2 regions of the Sphaerisporangium sp. NPDC051011 genome follow, and region 1 is predicted to be linked to the other one. Evidence: riboswitches for the same ligand, from Rfam matches in the RefSeq annotation. Region 1 holds a riboswitch; the other holds the start of a gene.
The links. A riboswitch is a leader RNA that binds a small molecule or an ion and turns the genes downstream of it on or off. The one in region 1 is predicted to bind cyclic di-AMP.

Region 2: another riboswitch for cyclic di-AMP. It lies ahead of AB0H21_RS38010 (NlpC/P60 family protein); the one in region 1 lies ahead of AB0H21_RS05385 (hypothetical protein).

What each region holds. Positions count from the first base shown of each region.
Region 1 is NZ_JBFAGG010000002.1:267,501-275,035, reverse strand. It holds gene AB0H21_RS05400 (sulfotransferase family protein) at 902-1,642, shown strand; gene AB0H21_RS05395 (PLP-dependent aminotransferase family protein) at 2,685-3,833, shown strand; tRNA gene AB0H21_RS05390 (tRNA-Lys) at 3,963-4,039, opposite strand; gene AB0H21_RS05385 (hypothetical protein) at 4,219-4,857, opposite strand; cyclic di-AMP (ydaO/yuaA leader) riboswitch at 5,159-5,299, opposite strand; gene AB0H21_RS05380 (LysR family transcriptional regulator) at 5,478-6,401, opposite strand; gene AB0H21_RS05375 (SDR family oxidoreductase) at 6,412-7,134, shown strand.
Region 2 is NZ_JBFAGG010000025.1:86,697-94,231, reverse strand. It holds gene AB0H21_RS38035 (ATP-dependent Clp protease ATP-binding subunit) at 1-1,159, opposite strand, end outside; gene AB0H21_RS38030 (Lsr2 family protein) at 1,468-1,800, opposite strand; gene AB0H21_RS38025 (hypothetical protein) at 1,918-2,061, opposite strand; gene AB0H21_RS38020 (RDD family protein) at 3,224-4,504, opposite strand; gene AB0H21_RS38015 (amino-acid N-acetyltransferase) at 4,621-5,166, opposite strand; cyclic di-AMP (ydaO/yuaA leader) riboswitch at 5,570-5,771, shown strand; gene AB0H21_RS38010 (NlpC/P60 family protein) at 5,777-6,844, shown strand; gene AB0H21_RS38005 (LuxR C-terminal-related transcriptional regulator) at 7,050-7,214, opposite strand.

The DNA.
Region 1 (7,535 bases):
GCGGCCTTCCGAGTTCTCCGGGCGCCGTCACACCGATTTCCGCGAGGCATTCGTTAGGTGAACACGGGCGCGAACGGAGGCGCACAGAGTAACGGAATTCACGGCATCCGCGAGCCACCTCCGCCGGCGCCGTTCACGGCATCCACCCATTCACCGCTCCGGCCGCCCCCGAAACGCCGTCGCGCTGAATCCAGAGCGTTCCGCCGAACCCGGCGGCGCGCCGGCGGCGGGCACCGTGCATCGTATTCCCGGCATGAACGGCCGAATACGACCGCGCGTTCCAGGCGAATGCGGGGACGCGCAGGACGACGCGATGATCCGGTCCGTTCCGCCGTGCGGGAGTCGCCCGGCGGGAGATGTTCTCCGGAGACGCGGCGCGTGTTCACACCCGCGACGGCGACCGTCCGCGAGAACGCGCGAAGATTGCCGGCCCCCGCGTCCGCTCGGATTGCCGGAGGCATTGCCGTGTACACGCGCGAACAGTCCGCGTAATCGCCACGAGGAGGCCCGGGTAATCGCCACAAGGAGACGGCCCTTGGCCTATCCGGCGCAATGTCCGGGGAAACCGGTGCCCGTCGGGCAGGCAGATGAGCATTCGGCGTCCTGATCCCCGGAGACCGCGCCGTACCGGGCCCGCCCACCGAATTCCGCAGGTGTCCGCGCGGGATACGGAAATCGGCGGATCCGGACCCGGCCGCCTCCTTCCAAGCCACGCCCACCAGGCACGGACAGGCGAGTCTTCGCAGGTCAGTGCATCATGGCCCGGCCATCCACGCTCTCACGCCGGAGCCGCGTGAAGCGCCGATCGGTGCACTCGAACCACCCGCGACCCACATGCGGAAATCGACAGCGAACCGTCATATCCTTTCCGCACGACCACGAACAGGCGGAGGCCAGCGTAATGAACGACGGAACCCAGGAAGCGCCCCGGATTTTAGCATTGTGGAGCGCGCCGCGTTCCCGGTCGACCGCATTCCTGAGAATGATGGCCGCCCGTGGCGACTACACCGTGGTGCACGAACCGTTCTCGCATGTCGCCGATTTCAGCGAGGCGCAGGTGGGCCCCTTCACGGCGCGCACAGAAGCCGAGTTGATCGCTACCCTGCGTGAGCTGGCCGCCCGTGAGCCGGTCTTTTTCAAGGACACCACGGACTTCCACTACCCCGGGCTGCTCGCCGACGAGCGCTTCCTCACGGAGGCGACCCACACCTTCATCATCCGTCACCCCGAACAGGCCATCGCCTCCCACTTCAAGCTCAACGCCGAGCTCGGCCGGGACGAGATCGGGTTCGCCTGGCTCGCCGAGATCTACGACGCGGTCGCGGCCAGGTCGCAGACGCCTCCCGTCGTGATCGACTCCGAGGACCTGATCGAGAACCCGGTCGGCACGGTCAAGGAGTACTGCGCCCGCGTCTCGATCCCGTTCGTCCCCGACGCGCTGAGCTGGCAGCCCGGGGTGCGCGACGACTGGCGCAAGACCCAGCGCTGGCACGAGTCGACGAGCCGCACCGACGGCTTCGTCCGCACCGACGGCGCCGACACCGACTTCGTCCGCGACAACCCGAAACTCGCCGCCTACCTCGACTACCACCTCCCGTACTACGAGCACCTGCACGCCGCGCGGATGCGCGTGCCGAGCTGACCGGCAGGCCCGGCCGGCCCGTGCCGAACCGCCGCCCCCGCCGAGTCGCCTGTGCGGTGTCCGCGCGCGATCACCGAGCCGCCCGCTTCGGTGTCCACCTGCGATCGGCGGGGCCGTCTCCTTCCCCGCTCACCACAGTCCCTTGATTCGGCGCCGGGTCGGCGGGGTGTGGAACGGCGAATCCGGCGCCACCGTACGGCGGGTCATCCGGTCGCCGTTCGCGGCCCTGTGGCGGTGAGCACGCCTGCCACAGGGCCGGCGGAATCTCCAGCCGGTTCGTCGGGAATTCGTTTCCCGCTCCGGCGCGGCATCCGGCACCTGCGCGAACACAAACCGAATTATGTTCAGTTTCGCCGTCAGTGGGGATTGGCCCGCCCGTCATCGCCCACTTGCTCCCCCTCATTCGCCTTTCTTCCGATCGCACGGATCACCCGCCCACAGGGCGTACACGCGCCGCCGCCGTCCGTCCAACCGCCCGCCCATGACTGGTCCGCTGACCAGTGGTCGAGGGCAGTTGTGGAGCCTGTGCAGCGGAAACACCACCACCCCCGCGCCGGGCATATCACACCGGGCATATCGCGCCGGGATGGTCCGCTCTCCCGAAGTCAGGCGGCGGGCGATTCCCGGGCCTTGAAATGAGGGCCTGGACGGCTCCATTCTCCCGCCCCTCACAGGCACGCCGCCGCACCGCCCCCGTCCAATGAATTGACACGTCCACGGCCCGCCGGGAAGCCCCGCGATGCTTCCGTCTCGTCACCATGCCGATTTCCACGCTGTGATGCCCAATAGACACGGCCCGTCGCCGCCCCGGCGGCATCGTCTGTCGTCTTCCCACCATTTCCCGAGTCCTCCTCACATTCCGTGACACCGCGCCGATTCCACTTTCCCCTGCTGATCCCACCTATACGTGCGCATGGTGAGGTGAGCGCGCGCGGCGGGGCCTTGACTGCGGCGGAGCGTCCCGATATGACTCAGGTGATCACTCTGCTCCCGGCGGCCACCACCCGCCGCCGGCCGCCGTCCACGAGATTGGGCCCGGGTCATGCAGGCACCGCGACAGCTTCCGCCGATGTGGACACCGGGCATCGTCCAGGGCGTTCCCCCGGACGGAGTCCTCGACCTCGCGGACGGGTATCTGGACCCCGAGCTGCTCCCCACCGGGATGATGGCCAGCGCCTACGCCGAGGCGCTGGACGAGTACGGGCCCGCGGCGCTGACGTACGGGGCGAACGCGGGGGTGGCGCCCCTGCGCGGCGCGCTGGCCGAGCGGGCGAAGGTCGCGGGCGGATACCCGTGCGAGCCCGAGAACGTCCTGATCACCGCCGGGACCTCACAGGCGCTGCACCTCCTGGCGACAAGGCTCGGCGCGCCGGGCGACGTCGTGCTGTGCGAGTGGGCCAGCTACCACCTCGCCAAGCGGATCTTCTCCGACTGCGGCTTACGGACCGTGCCCATCCCTGAGGACGCCGAGGGTCCCGACCCCGCTGCGCTCTCTGACCTGTTGCTCGACCTGCGGGCGGACGGCGACCGAGCGGCGTTCGCGTACCTCATCCCCACCTTCCACAACCCCACGGGGCGCGTGATCGGCGGGCGACGACGCGCCGAACTGCTGGAGGTCGCCCAGGATCACGGCCTCCCGATCGTCGAGGACGACGCCTACGCCGAGCTCTGCCTCGACCCGATCGACCTGCCCGCCCCGCTGGCGGCGATGGCCGGATACGACGGGGTCGTGCGGCTGTGCAGCTTCGCCAAGACCCTCGGCCCCGGCCTGCGGCTCGGCTGGATGCTCGCCGACCCCGCCCTGGTCACCAGGCTCGCCGGCGGAGGCCTGCTGTCCAGCGGAGGCGGCGTCAACCACCTCACGTCCCTGGCGGTCACGCCTCTCATCCAGCACGGCGCCTACGACCGGCGCCTCCTCTGGCTTCGCGACCAACTGAAGGCCAGGCGCGACGCCCTCGTCTCCGGCCTGCGCGCGGGAGGAGCCGACGCCTTCGCCGTCCCCCACGGCGGCTTCTTCCTCTGGCTGCACGGCCTGAACGCCCAGGCCATCGAACCCACCGGCGTCCGCGCGATGGACGGCGCCCTCTTCGGCCCCCTCGCCGAGCCGGGCCTTCGCCTCAGCTTCAGCTTCAGCTCCCCCACGGACCTGGAAGAGGCCGGCCACAGACTCGCCTCGGCCTACCGAGCCTGACAGCCAGGCGGTGTTACCGCCGCGTTGCCGCACCGGCCCACCGCCAAGGGTGTCGCGCCTTTACAGGCCCGGAAATGACTGTGGGCACCCTCCGCCAGCAGAGGATGCCCAGGTCATCGGCATTAACCGTGGTGCGCCGCCAGGGACTCGAACCCCGGACCCGCTGATTAAGAGTCAGCTGCTCTAACCAACTGAGCTAGCGGCGCATTGACTACGGCGACTTTAGCAGCACCCGCGCGGGTGCGCACATCGAGTGGACGGCGTATCGGGTGGCTCGCGGTGGCCCAGGCTTCAGGGGGTCGCCACTCTCAGCCTCGCTCTTCGCGTCCGGGACCGCCCTACCGGGGCCTTCGTGACGGGGGCTTCACGCCGAGGGAGTCGTGGCTCAGTCGCCGGCCAGGACGACCGGGGTGCGCGGCGGGGTGGCGGGGTGGTGGTCGTAGGACGCCCAGGCACCGCTGGAGAAGGGGACAGGGAAGTTCTTCTTGCCCTTGCCGTCGCCCCACTTGGTGACCACGTAGTCGACCTTGATGTGTCCGGCGTCGAAGCCCTTCACCGTGAGGGTGGAGTCGCTGAAGGTGCCGCCGGTCAGTTCCGCGAAGGTCTTGCCGTCGATGTCGAGCATCACGCCGCTGCTGGAAGGGATGCCGGGGCCGCGGTCGCCGATGAAGAAGGGCGCCTTCTTTCCCTTGTACATCACGTATCCCTCGGTGCCGAGCGGCCAGCTCGGGCTCGCGAAGAGCCCCTTCTGCATCGGCTTGCCGATCGCGGGCATGCCCGTGTCTCCCATACGGCCGGAGGCGTCGTCCCAGAAGTACGAGGCCTTCGTGGACCCATGGAGAAGGACGGGCTTGCCCTGGAAGGCCGGTTCGGTGACCGCGCCGTCGGCGGGCACGGGGGCAAGGACGCTCTGCGCGTCGGCGTCGGCGATGGCGGTCGCGCCGAAGGCCGTCACCGCGGCGAGGCAGGCGCCGGCGATGCAGGAAGCCGGTCGCCAGGTGGGGGGGACAGCGAATGAAGTCATGGGGAGGTCGGATCTTTCATCAGAAGACAAGGACCGCGACTCCGGGCCGAGGGCGGCACCGATGCGGGAGTGGAAGGCGCTGTCTGATCACTGGATCGGCGAGACCATGTCAATCGCCGGGATCCGCGCGTTTCCGTGCTAGTGCAGAAAGTTGTGGCGTCAACCACCACGTCACAGAGGGCGAGCTACTCGCCCGGTGAGACGGCTGCTCCGAGCCGATTTGTCCGCCGCTTCTGACGGCGAGATCCGGGGCTTAGGGTAGCCCGGGGGATGGGTGCCGCGGAGTGGGGTGCTCCACTCGATCTCCTCTCCAATCACGCCTACCGGGTTAGCTGACGGGTTCGGGATTGGAGTCGCTCCCTACCGCTCGCGCGGATTCACCCCAAGGACTTGGGTCCCCGGTTCCCCTCGGCCCCGTTGCGGGCTTCGGAGATTCGACGTTCGGGGCGGCGGCCTTCGGGCTGAAGACCAGGTCACCGCCCGTCTTGGGTTAAGACCTTACCCACCAAGTCAGGACAAAGCCAACATTACCCCTCGAAAGCATTAGAAGATCTACCTTTCCCACCCAAACCTCGCATTTCAGGCATGGATGAGCGACGCTACGGGCACAGAACAGCCGGTCAAAGACGTGTTGCTACGCGGATCAGGTCGGCGACTGCGCGAAGCCGGCTCTGTGGCGGCCAAGCGATCACCGTTGTCACGGGCGGGGCATCCAGGACCGGAACGGCGGCGAGATCCCGGCGCAGGTCGGTGCTGGTGGACTCGGGCACGATCACGGTGGTACGGCCGAGCGCGATCAGCTGGAAGAGCTGTGTCAGGTTCCGTACCTCTGCCCCTGGCCCCTCCGGGTAGTTGCCGCCAGGACCGGGCCAGCGAGCCATCGGGAGTTCCTGCAATGCGGTGACCTCGGCCATCCGAACCTGAGAGCGGCCGGCAAGTGAGTGAGAGGTGGGCAGGATCGCCACCTGTCCCTCGGTATACAGAATTTCGGTGTCGAGTCCGACCGTCGAATCGAATGGCAAGTGCAGCAGAGCCACATCGGCTTGCCCGTTCTGCAGCAATTTCTGTTGCTGATGCGCCTCGCAGAGCAACAGATCGACGGTCGCTGCGCCGGGCTCCGCGCGGTAGGCATCGAGCAGTTTGACCAGCAACTCGCCGGCGGTGCCGGATTTGACGGCGAGGACGAGGTGGGGGCGCCTTTGCGCAGCCTGCTGAGTACGCCGCTCAGCTGCGGCCACCGCGCTGAGGATCGTGCGCCCCTCCGACAGAAGCACGGCCCCGGCCTCGGTGAGCGTGACCTTGCGGCTGGTGCGCTCCAGCAGCGTGACGCCGAGCTCTCGTTCGAGCCGGGCGATGGCGCGGGACAGGGGCGGCTGGGCCATCTCCAGACGCTGGGCGGCCTTGCCGAAGTGCAGTTCCTCGGCGATCGCGACGAAGTACCGCAGCTCGCGTATCTCCATGGATTCACAGTACGGTCGATTGATGTCGCTCGGATATTGCTGCAGTACCGAGATGGTGTTGGTGCCTGATCGAAGTGCAGCCATGCTCGGTGTCATGAGCGAGAAGACAATCGCACTGGTCACCGGCGCGAACAAGGGAATCGGGTACGAGATCGCGGCCGGGCTGGGCGCATTGGGCTGGAGCGTCGGTGTCGGCGCTCGAGACGAGCGGCGCAGGACGGACGCCGTGGCGAAGCTGCGCGCGGCAGGTACCGACGCGTTCGGCGTGCCCTTGGACGTCACCGACGACGAGAGCGTGACCGCCGCGGCGCAGCTGATCGAGGAGCGAGCGGGACGCCTTGACGTGCTGGTCAATAACGCCGGCGTCGCAGGCGACTGGCCAGAGGCACCTACGACCATCGACCTGGAGACCGTGCGACGGCTGGTGGAGACCAACGTCATCGGCGTCATCCGGGTCACCAACGCGATGCTGCCGCTGCTGCGCCGCTCGGCGCACCCGCGGATCGTCAACCAGTCCAGCCATGTCGCCTCGCTGACCCTGCAGACCACACCCGGTGTCGGGCTCGGGATCAGCGGGGCTTACTCACCGACGAAGACCTACCTCAACGCCGTCACCATCCAGTACGCCAAGGAGCTGAGCGGCACCAACATTTTGATCAACAGCGCCTGCCCCGGCTACGTGGCCACCGACCTCAATGGGTTCCGCGGTACTCGGACCCCTGAGCAGGGCGCGTTGATCGCCATCCGGTTGGCGGCTCTGCCCGACGACGGGCCCACCGGTCAGCTGTTCGACGACGATGGCGTCGTGCCATGGTGATGTTCTGACGTGTTGCTGCTGGGCTGCGGCTCAACGCGCCCCACCAGCGCCCGGTGAGCAGCCGTCCCCCACGGCCTGAGCTTGTTCTTTCGCCTCCGGGCCCGTACGTGACCGCCCGGATGGGGAATCGGCGGGCTCCTGGAACGGTACGGAGGAGAGATGTGTCCCGTGCGCGGGGGTGGGTGGGGACAAGTCGGGGCCGGGCAGTCCCCCGCCTGCCCGGCCCCGATCTCAAACGGTCCAGCGCCGATGCCTTCCCCCAAACGCATCGGGCGGTCCCGCTGAACGGACGCGGTCCCCCACCGCGTCCTTTTTGAGAAAAGCTCTTGTCCGCACCCTTGCGAGTGCCAGGTCCCATCCCTCTTGACCTGCCTTAACACTACATACGGGGGCCTGAGCTG
Region 2 (7,535 bases), on a different contig from region 1:
TGATGTAGCGGTCGGCGAGCTGCGCGGCGGCGACCAGGGCGGCGTCGGTGATCGTCACGCGGTGGTGGGCCTCGTAACGGTCGCGCAGACCCTTGAGGATCTCGATCGTGTGGCTGAGCGAGGGCTCGGCGACCTGGATGGGCTGGAAGCGGCGCTCCAGGGCGGCGTCCTTCTCCAGGTGCTTGCGGTACTCGTCCAGCGTGGTGGCGCCGATGGTCTGGAGCTCACCGCGGGCCAGCATCGGCTTGAGGATGCTGGCGGCGTCGATCGCGCCCTCGGCGGCGCCCGCTCCGACCAGCGTGTGCAGCTCGTCGATGAACAGGATGATGTCGCCGCGGGTGCGGATCTCTTTGAGAACCTTCTTCAGGCGCTCTTCGAAGTCACCGCGGTAGCGCGAGCCGGCGACGAGGGCGCCGAGGTCGAGGGTGTAGAGCTGCTTGTCCTTCAGCGTCTCGGGAACCTCGCCCTTGACGATCTTCTGGGACAGCCCTTCGACCACGGCCGTCTTGCCGACGCCGGGCTCTCCGACCAGAACGGGGTTGTTCTTGGTCCTGCGGGACAGGACCTGCATGACCCGCTCGATCTCCTTGTCGCGCCCGATCACCGGGTCGAGCTTGCCCTCACGGGCCGCTTGGGTCAGGTTGCGGCCAAACTGGTCCAGCACGAGCGAGGTCGACGGAGCGGACTCCTGAGGCCCACCTGCCGCCGCGGGCTCCTTGCCCTGGTAGCCGTGGAGCAACTGGATGACCTGCTGCCGGACCCGGTTGAGATCGGCGCCAAGCTTCACCAACACCTGAGCGGCCACGCCCTCGCCCTCGCGGATGAGGCCGAGGAGGATGTGCTCGGTGCCGATGTAGTTGTGGCCCAGCTGCAGGGCTTCTCGGAGCGACAGCTCGAGGACCTTCTTGGCGCGCGGGGTGAAGGGGATGTGCCCCGATGGCGCGGACTGGCCCTGGCCGATGATCTCCTCGACCTGCTGGCGCACACCTTCAAGACTGATGCCCAGGCTCTCAAGAGCCTTGGCGGCAACGCCTTCTCCCTCATGGATCAAGCCAAGAAGAATGTGCTCAGTGCCGATGTAGTTGTGGTTGAGCATCCGGGCCTCTTCTTGGGCCAGGACGACAACCCGCCGTGCGCGGTCAGTGAACCTTTCGAACATCTCGTCGCTCCTCACAGAGCGGTCAGGCAGCTCGGGATATCCGGGCCCGCCGCATCCGCATGCTAGCCCCGACCGGTGACCGCTCTATACACCAGACGTTCCCCGAGAGCAGGGCGTTCACGCTCCATCCAACTACTGTTAGGCGGCCGCGTGTTCCCGCTACGCCCGAAGCGAACGACGTTTAACACCGCTGATATACGCGAGCGCCCCGGCCGCGCACCGGGACGATCACTCACGCATAACGCGATCATGCGGCTATGGCGGCGATTGGTCCATCACCGCCACAGCCGACCGATCACAAAGAGCCGTCAGTGTGCCGCTTCGTACTGCTCCACGACGGAGGAGGCAATACGACCGCGCTCACTCACGGAGATGCCGTGGGCCTTGGCCCAGGCCCTGATCTCCGAGCTCTTTTCCCGGGACGGACGCTGCCCGCCACCACGCTTACGGCCCCGCACAGGCACACCCTCGGCCTTACGCGCGCCCGAGACGAAAGAGGACAGCGCCTCGCGCAGCTTCTTCGCGTTGTCGTCGCTCAGGTCTATCTCGTAGGCGGAGCCATCAATCGCGAAGTTGACAGTCTGATTGGCCTCGCCGCCATCGAGGTCGTCGATGAGTATCTTCTGGATCTGCGTGGCCATCTGGCAATCCTTTCGCAGAGCAATGTTCGATTCGTCTGCTAAACATATACCCACTAACCCTTGTTGACAATTCAAGGGCGGTGTCGATTGATGGAAGGGGGGACCGACCCGTCGGGGTCAGTCGGAAGCCCCGGACTTCTCCTGTGGTTCCGCCGCCTGCCGCAGGCCCGCCGCTTCGGAACGAAGTAGCTTGACCACGGCCACGATGACCACCGCAGCCACAACGCCGGGCGGTATCAACGCGGACAATACATCGCTCATTGATCCTCAGCTCCACGCGGGGGGCGGCATTCACCGCCCCCTACGCTAATTGTCACACGGTACCCCGCAGGTCCGTACCGCGGTCGCCTGATCAGGGGAGTCAGGACCGACTCTATCCCCACAGGAGGTCAGCACGGGTTGCGGGGCGGGCGCCAAACCCCGGCGAAGGACCGTTCCACAGCTTTCCCGATCTCATCAGTCCCCTTACCGGATGCCCCAGGAATGGCGAACCCCCGAAAACACCGGCGGAGCCCGCCACGGCGGGCCCGTCCGTGTCGATAATGCCGATGTAGACGGGGATCCGGTGACGACAACCACACGCCTCGGTCTTGTCGCGCGTCGCCTGTCCGACACCTTGTAGGCGGAGATTAGCGCGCCGGGACGCGTCCGAAGATGACGGCGGGCCATCCGGAGGCGGTAATGCCGCTGAGAACCACGGGCCGCGGGAAGTCGGTCTCGCGCTTCATCGCCGCGGCGGAAACGGCGGCGCCCTCCGCCGGTCCGCCGCAAGACGGATCTTCGTCGCCTTCTTCGCCGGGTGTCACTCCGTACAGGGAATGCGTCTCAAAGCCGCCGGACTGTGTACACACCGAACGTAATGACCGCACCAAGAACCAGAAGGCACGCCGATGACCGCCGCGTCAGGGTCGGCGGGGATTTCCATCGGAGAAGACGAGAGGCGCCGGCGATCGGCGTCAGGAGCGATGCCGGGATCGGCTACGCGGGGCCGCTATCACCGCCGAACGGCAGGGCCGGAGAGATGGACGCGGACGCGCGCGGCGGCGAGCCGGCGGCGTCCGACGGGCGGGCGGCACGGCCCGCGAGAAGGGACACGGGCCCGTGCGGACCCCGGTCGGCGTGAGCGCGGCCGTGCGCGCCGCTCTGCGGGACGTGACGCGCTCCGGCGCGATCCGGAGGGGGATGCTTGGGGTGACCGACTCGGGGCGGTTCTGCGGTCATCTGATCGCCTTTCGCGACAAGCGAAGGTGGATTCGGGTTCGTGCAAGGTCCTATCGCATATACAGGTCTGTCCGTTACCGATTCGCCGATGTTGGCGTCACCGATCGCGAAGTCCGGGGTCCCGCCCCGCCCGGGCGGCGGCCGGCCCCGGACACGCGTCAGGGCCGGAGGAGCACCCCCCGGCCCTGATACGGCGACGTAACTACTTGACCTTGACGACGACCGTGTTCGCGACCTTGTCGTGAAGGGTCTGCTGCAGCGGCTTGTCCCAGAACAGCCACAGGACGTTCACGAGCGCGAAGAGGCTGGCGATCCAGCCGAGGAACGGAATCCACTGGAGGAACCTCGGCCCGTAGAGGACGAGCGCGCGCTTGCCCACCACGTCGGTGGCGAGCGGCGACTGCACGGAGCCGCCCACCGGGACGACCTTGATGCCCATGGCGATCTTGCCGATCGTCTGGCCGCGCTGCCGGAGCATCAGGAATTCGTAGGCGACGTAGGCCACGCCGATGATGATCGCGCCGAGCAGCCCGGCGATGAAGGCACCGCCGCCCTCGGTGATCGTCCCCGTGCTCGCGTCGAAGCTCGGCGAGGTGACGAAGATGGCGGCGATGACCGCGGTGAGGATGAACGTCGGGATCGCGAGGATCACGGCGTCGATGATGCGGGCGACGAGGCGCTGCCACCACTCCGCCAGCGGCGCCGGCGCGCCCGGGGGGACCGGGCCTGCGGCGGCGGCACCGTACGACTGCTGGTAGCCGGGCGCCTGGCCGTACCCCTGCTGGCCGTAGCCCTGCGGGGAGTGCCCAGGCTGGTTGTAGCTCTGCTGCCCGTACTGCGCCTGCTGCTGGCCGTACTGCTCGCCGTAGCTCTGCTGCTGCTGGCCGTACCCCTGCTGGGCGTAGCCCTGGTCGCCGTACCCCGGCTGGGCCTGCTGCCCCTGCTGGCCGTACTGCTGACCGTAGCCCTGCTGCTGGCCGTAACCCCCCGCCTGCTGGCCATAACCCTGCTGCTGGCTCTGCTGACCGTAGCCCTGGTCGCCGTAGCCCTGCTGCTGGCCCTGCTGGCCGTACTGCGGCTGCTGCCCGTACGACTGCTGGCCCTGCTGACCCTGCTGGCCCTGCTGACCATAGGACGCCTGCTGCTGCCCGTACGCCTGGTCGCCGTAGCCCTGGTCGCCGTAGCCCTGCTGGCCGTAGCCCTGCTGACTCTGCTGACCATAGCCCTGACCGGCCGCCGCCTGGCCGTAGCCCTGCTGCTGACCGTACTGCTGACCCTGCTGGCCGTACTGCGGCTGCTGGCCGTACTGCTGGCCGTAGCCCTGCTGCTGGCCGTACTGGTTGGGGTGTTCCGATGTCGGCTGAGGACGGTGGACGACCGTCACCTCAGGATCTGCGTTCTGATGCCCGTATTGCGGAGATCCGGACGACGGCTGGTGGCCGTCCGGTTCGTCGCGGGGGTACGGCGGCTGTCCGGTGCTCACCGTGTCACCTCACTTCGGCTTCGCATGCGGCATATGTCAGACACGCATGCAGTGGTGTTGCCCAACGTAGCGACAGCCGCATCAACAGTCACCTTTCCACCAGGTCATCGCGAGGGTCAAGATCGGGGGACCAAATGGAGGAGCATCCGCGTGTTGCCGAGGGTGTTGGGCTTGACATGTTCCAGATCGAGGAACTCGGCTACGCCCTCATCGTAGGAGTCGAGCAACTCGGCGTACACCTCAGGAGACACCGGAGTGCCCTGGATGGGGGCGAAACCGTGCCTGGCGAAGAATTCGACCTCGAACGTCAGGCAGAAGACCCGCCGCAGCCCCAGATCGCGAGCCGCGTCGATGAGCGCGCCGACGATCATATGCCCGATTCCCATGCCACGGCAGCCGATATCGACCGCAACGGTGCGAATCTCGGCCAGATCCTCCCAGAGGACGTGAAGCGCCCCGCATCCGACGACCGCGCCGTCCCGTTCGGCGACCCAGAACTCCTGGACGTCCTCGTAAAGGGTGACCGTCGACTTGCGCAGCAGGCGCGGGCCGTCGCCGGAGTAGGTGTCGACGAGCCGCCTGATGGCCCGGACGTCGGGCGTGCGGGCTCGCCGCACCACCACCGTGCTGCCGGAGGGCACGGACTCCACGACCTGCTCCATGAAGCGCCAGGGTATCCTCCCGCGCGGGTCCGCCGCCGCCGGCGTTACCGCATCGATTCCGGGATCGATCGCGATATCGGGCTGCCCGAAACCCCGCCCCCTCGATATCGGTGTGGCGGATGGTGACGGAGTGAACGCGTGGCGTCAAAGGGACGGCGGCGCCATCCGCTTCGGCGGGATATGACGTTCCGCACAGTCGCGGACCTGCGCCACACGCGCCCGACATGGGGTCAAAAACGCGTAAACGCAGGGTAATGCCGCGCTGCCAGCACTTTGAGCGTGATCATCCTGTGATGTCTCGGTTGTGAAATCTCAACAGAATCCGCAGTTCCGGTTGAGGCGGAACCTGAGCTGCACTAGTGTCCAGCGTCGATACCGGTCATCGCACAGCGGTGGCCGCGCCGCCGAATCCCGGCCGCACCCCCGTAAGCGGCGGGAACCGGGGACCCAACGGCGCACGCAGGGGGCACGCCCCCGGCGGGCCGCCATCCCGGGGTGAATCCGAGAGGGAGGGCATGGACGTGTCCTCTGTGGTCGCGCGCTCGGTAGGGCTACTCCGGCCCGAACCCGTCAGCTAACCCGGTAGGCGGCCGAGGAGAGGAGCTCGTTGGTGCAGCCTAGGCGCACGCCTGGTAGAAGCGCGGGCAGGCATGCCCGTCCCAAACGTACGGAGCGCGCCCAAGCCGGCGGAGTCACCAAGCGTCTTTCCCGCCGGATCGCGCTCGTCACCGCCGCCCTGACCGTCCTGACGTTCGGCTCGCCGCTCGTGTCGGCGACCGCCGAGCCGAAGCCGAGCCTCAAGGACCTCAAGAACCAGGTCGAGAGCCTCTACGAGCAGATCGAGTCGCTCACCGAGCAGTACAACGGCCAGAAGGAACGCCTGAAGCAGGCGCAGCGCTCGGCCGAGCTCGCCAAGAAGACGCTCACGCGCAGCGAGACCGACCTGGAGGAGAAGCGCCGCCAGGCGGCCCTGTACGCCCAGGACGCGTACATGACCGGCGGTGTGGGCTCCTCCCTGGCGCTGGCGATGTCCGGCGACCCCGACGGCTACCTGGACCGCGCCGCGACCACCTACGCCCTCCAGTTGCAGCAGGGCGAGGAGGTCTCCCAGATCACCAAGTCCATGGACATCGCCGAACGCGCGAAGGAAAGCGCCAAGGCGCGCGAAGGCGAGGTCAAGAAGCTCGTCGCCGATCTGTCCTCACAGCGCGACAAGATCCGCAAGCTGGTCGCCAAGACCGAGAGCACGCTGTTCAAGCGGGCGCTGTCGCAGGCCGGGCAGACATACGGGCGGGCCACCCGCATCGACATCCCGATCCCGGGCCAGGGCAAGGCCGCCGAGGCCGCCAGGTGGGCGATGACCCAGCAGCTCAAGCCGTACGTGTGGGGCGCGGCGGGCCCGAGCACCTACGACTGCTCCGGCCTGGTGATGTGGGCCTACCAGAAGGTCGGCATCAGCCTGCCGCACTACACCGGCGACCAGTGGACGGCGGGCACGCACATCAACCGGGAGGACATGCGCCCGGGCGACCTGGTGTTCTTCTACGGCGACCTGCACCATGTCGGCCTCTACATCGGGGGCGGAATGATGGTGCACGCCCCGCGCACGGGTGACGTCGTGCGGGTCGTCCCGCTGGGCAACCGTCCATTCGCCGGAGCCGTGCGCATCGCCGACTGAGCCGACCGAACCGACCTGGCCGGGCCGACTGAACCAACCGTGCCGACCTGGCCGGGCCGACCGAGTCCGGCCGGGGCGGCCGACATCGGGCCGATACACGGGCCGACGCCGATGCACAGGCCGACACAGGATCGACTGACACAGGCGCACCCCGGGTGGTGGGCGACCGGTTCCCGGGGTGGCCGGCTCTCGCGGGCTGGATCGGCTAGATCAGCCTGCGGCGGGCCGCCCATGCCACGGCCTCGATGGCGGTGGCGACGCCGATGCGGTCGCAGATGCCCCGGAGGCGGCGCCGGACCGTACGGCCGCTGACGTCGAGCCGCCGACCCACACGGTCGACGGTCACGCCCTTGGCCAGCTCGGCGAGCAAGAGAAGATCATCGTCACTCAACCCCACGCCGTCTGATCCCGGGGGAATGTCATTCCCTCGGGAAACCAGATCCGGATACGCCATCGGGTGTCCTCCCCCACGACGAACTCGGCAACATACTGGAATGCTTCTGGCTCGCCCGTCAGGAACGGTAAACGCCACGTTCAAAGGTCGTCAAGCTCCGACCCTCCATAGGCGTTCCCTTCTTGATTGACATACCAGTGCATATGTGAACTACTCATGACATGTTCGCGAACCCGTAGGCTGGGGGCCGACAGGCGTGAAGATCGAGGAGGGCACCGTCCGGGGACGCGGCCCCGG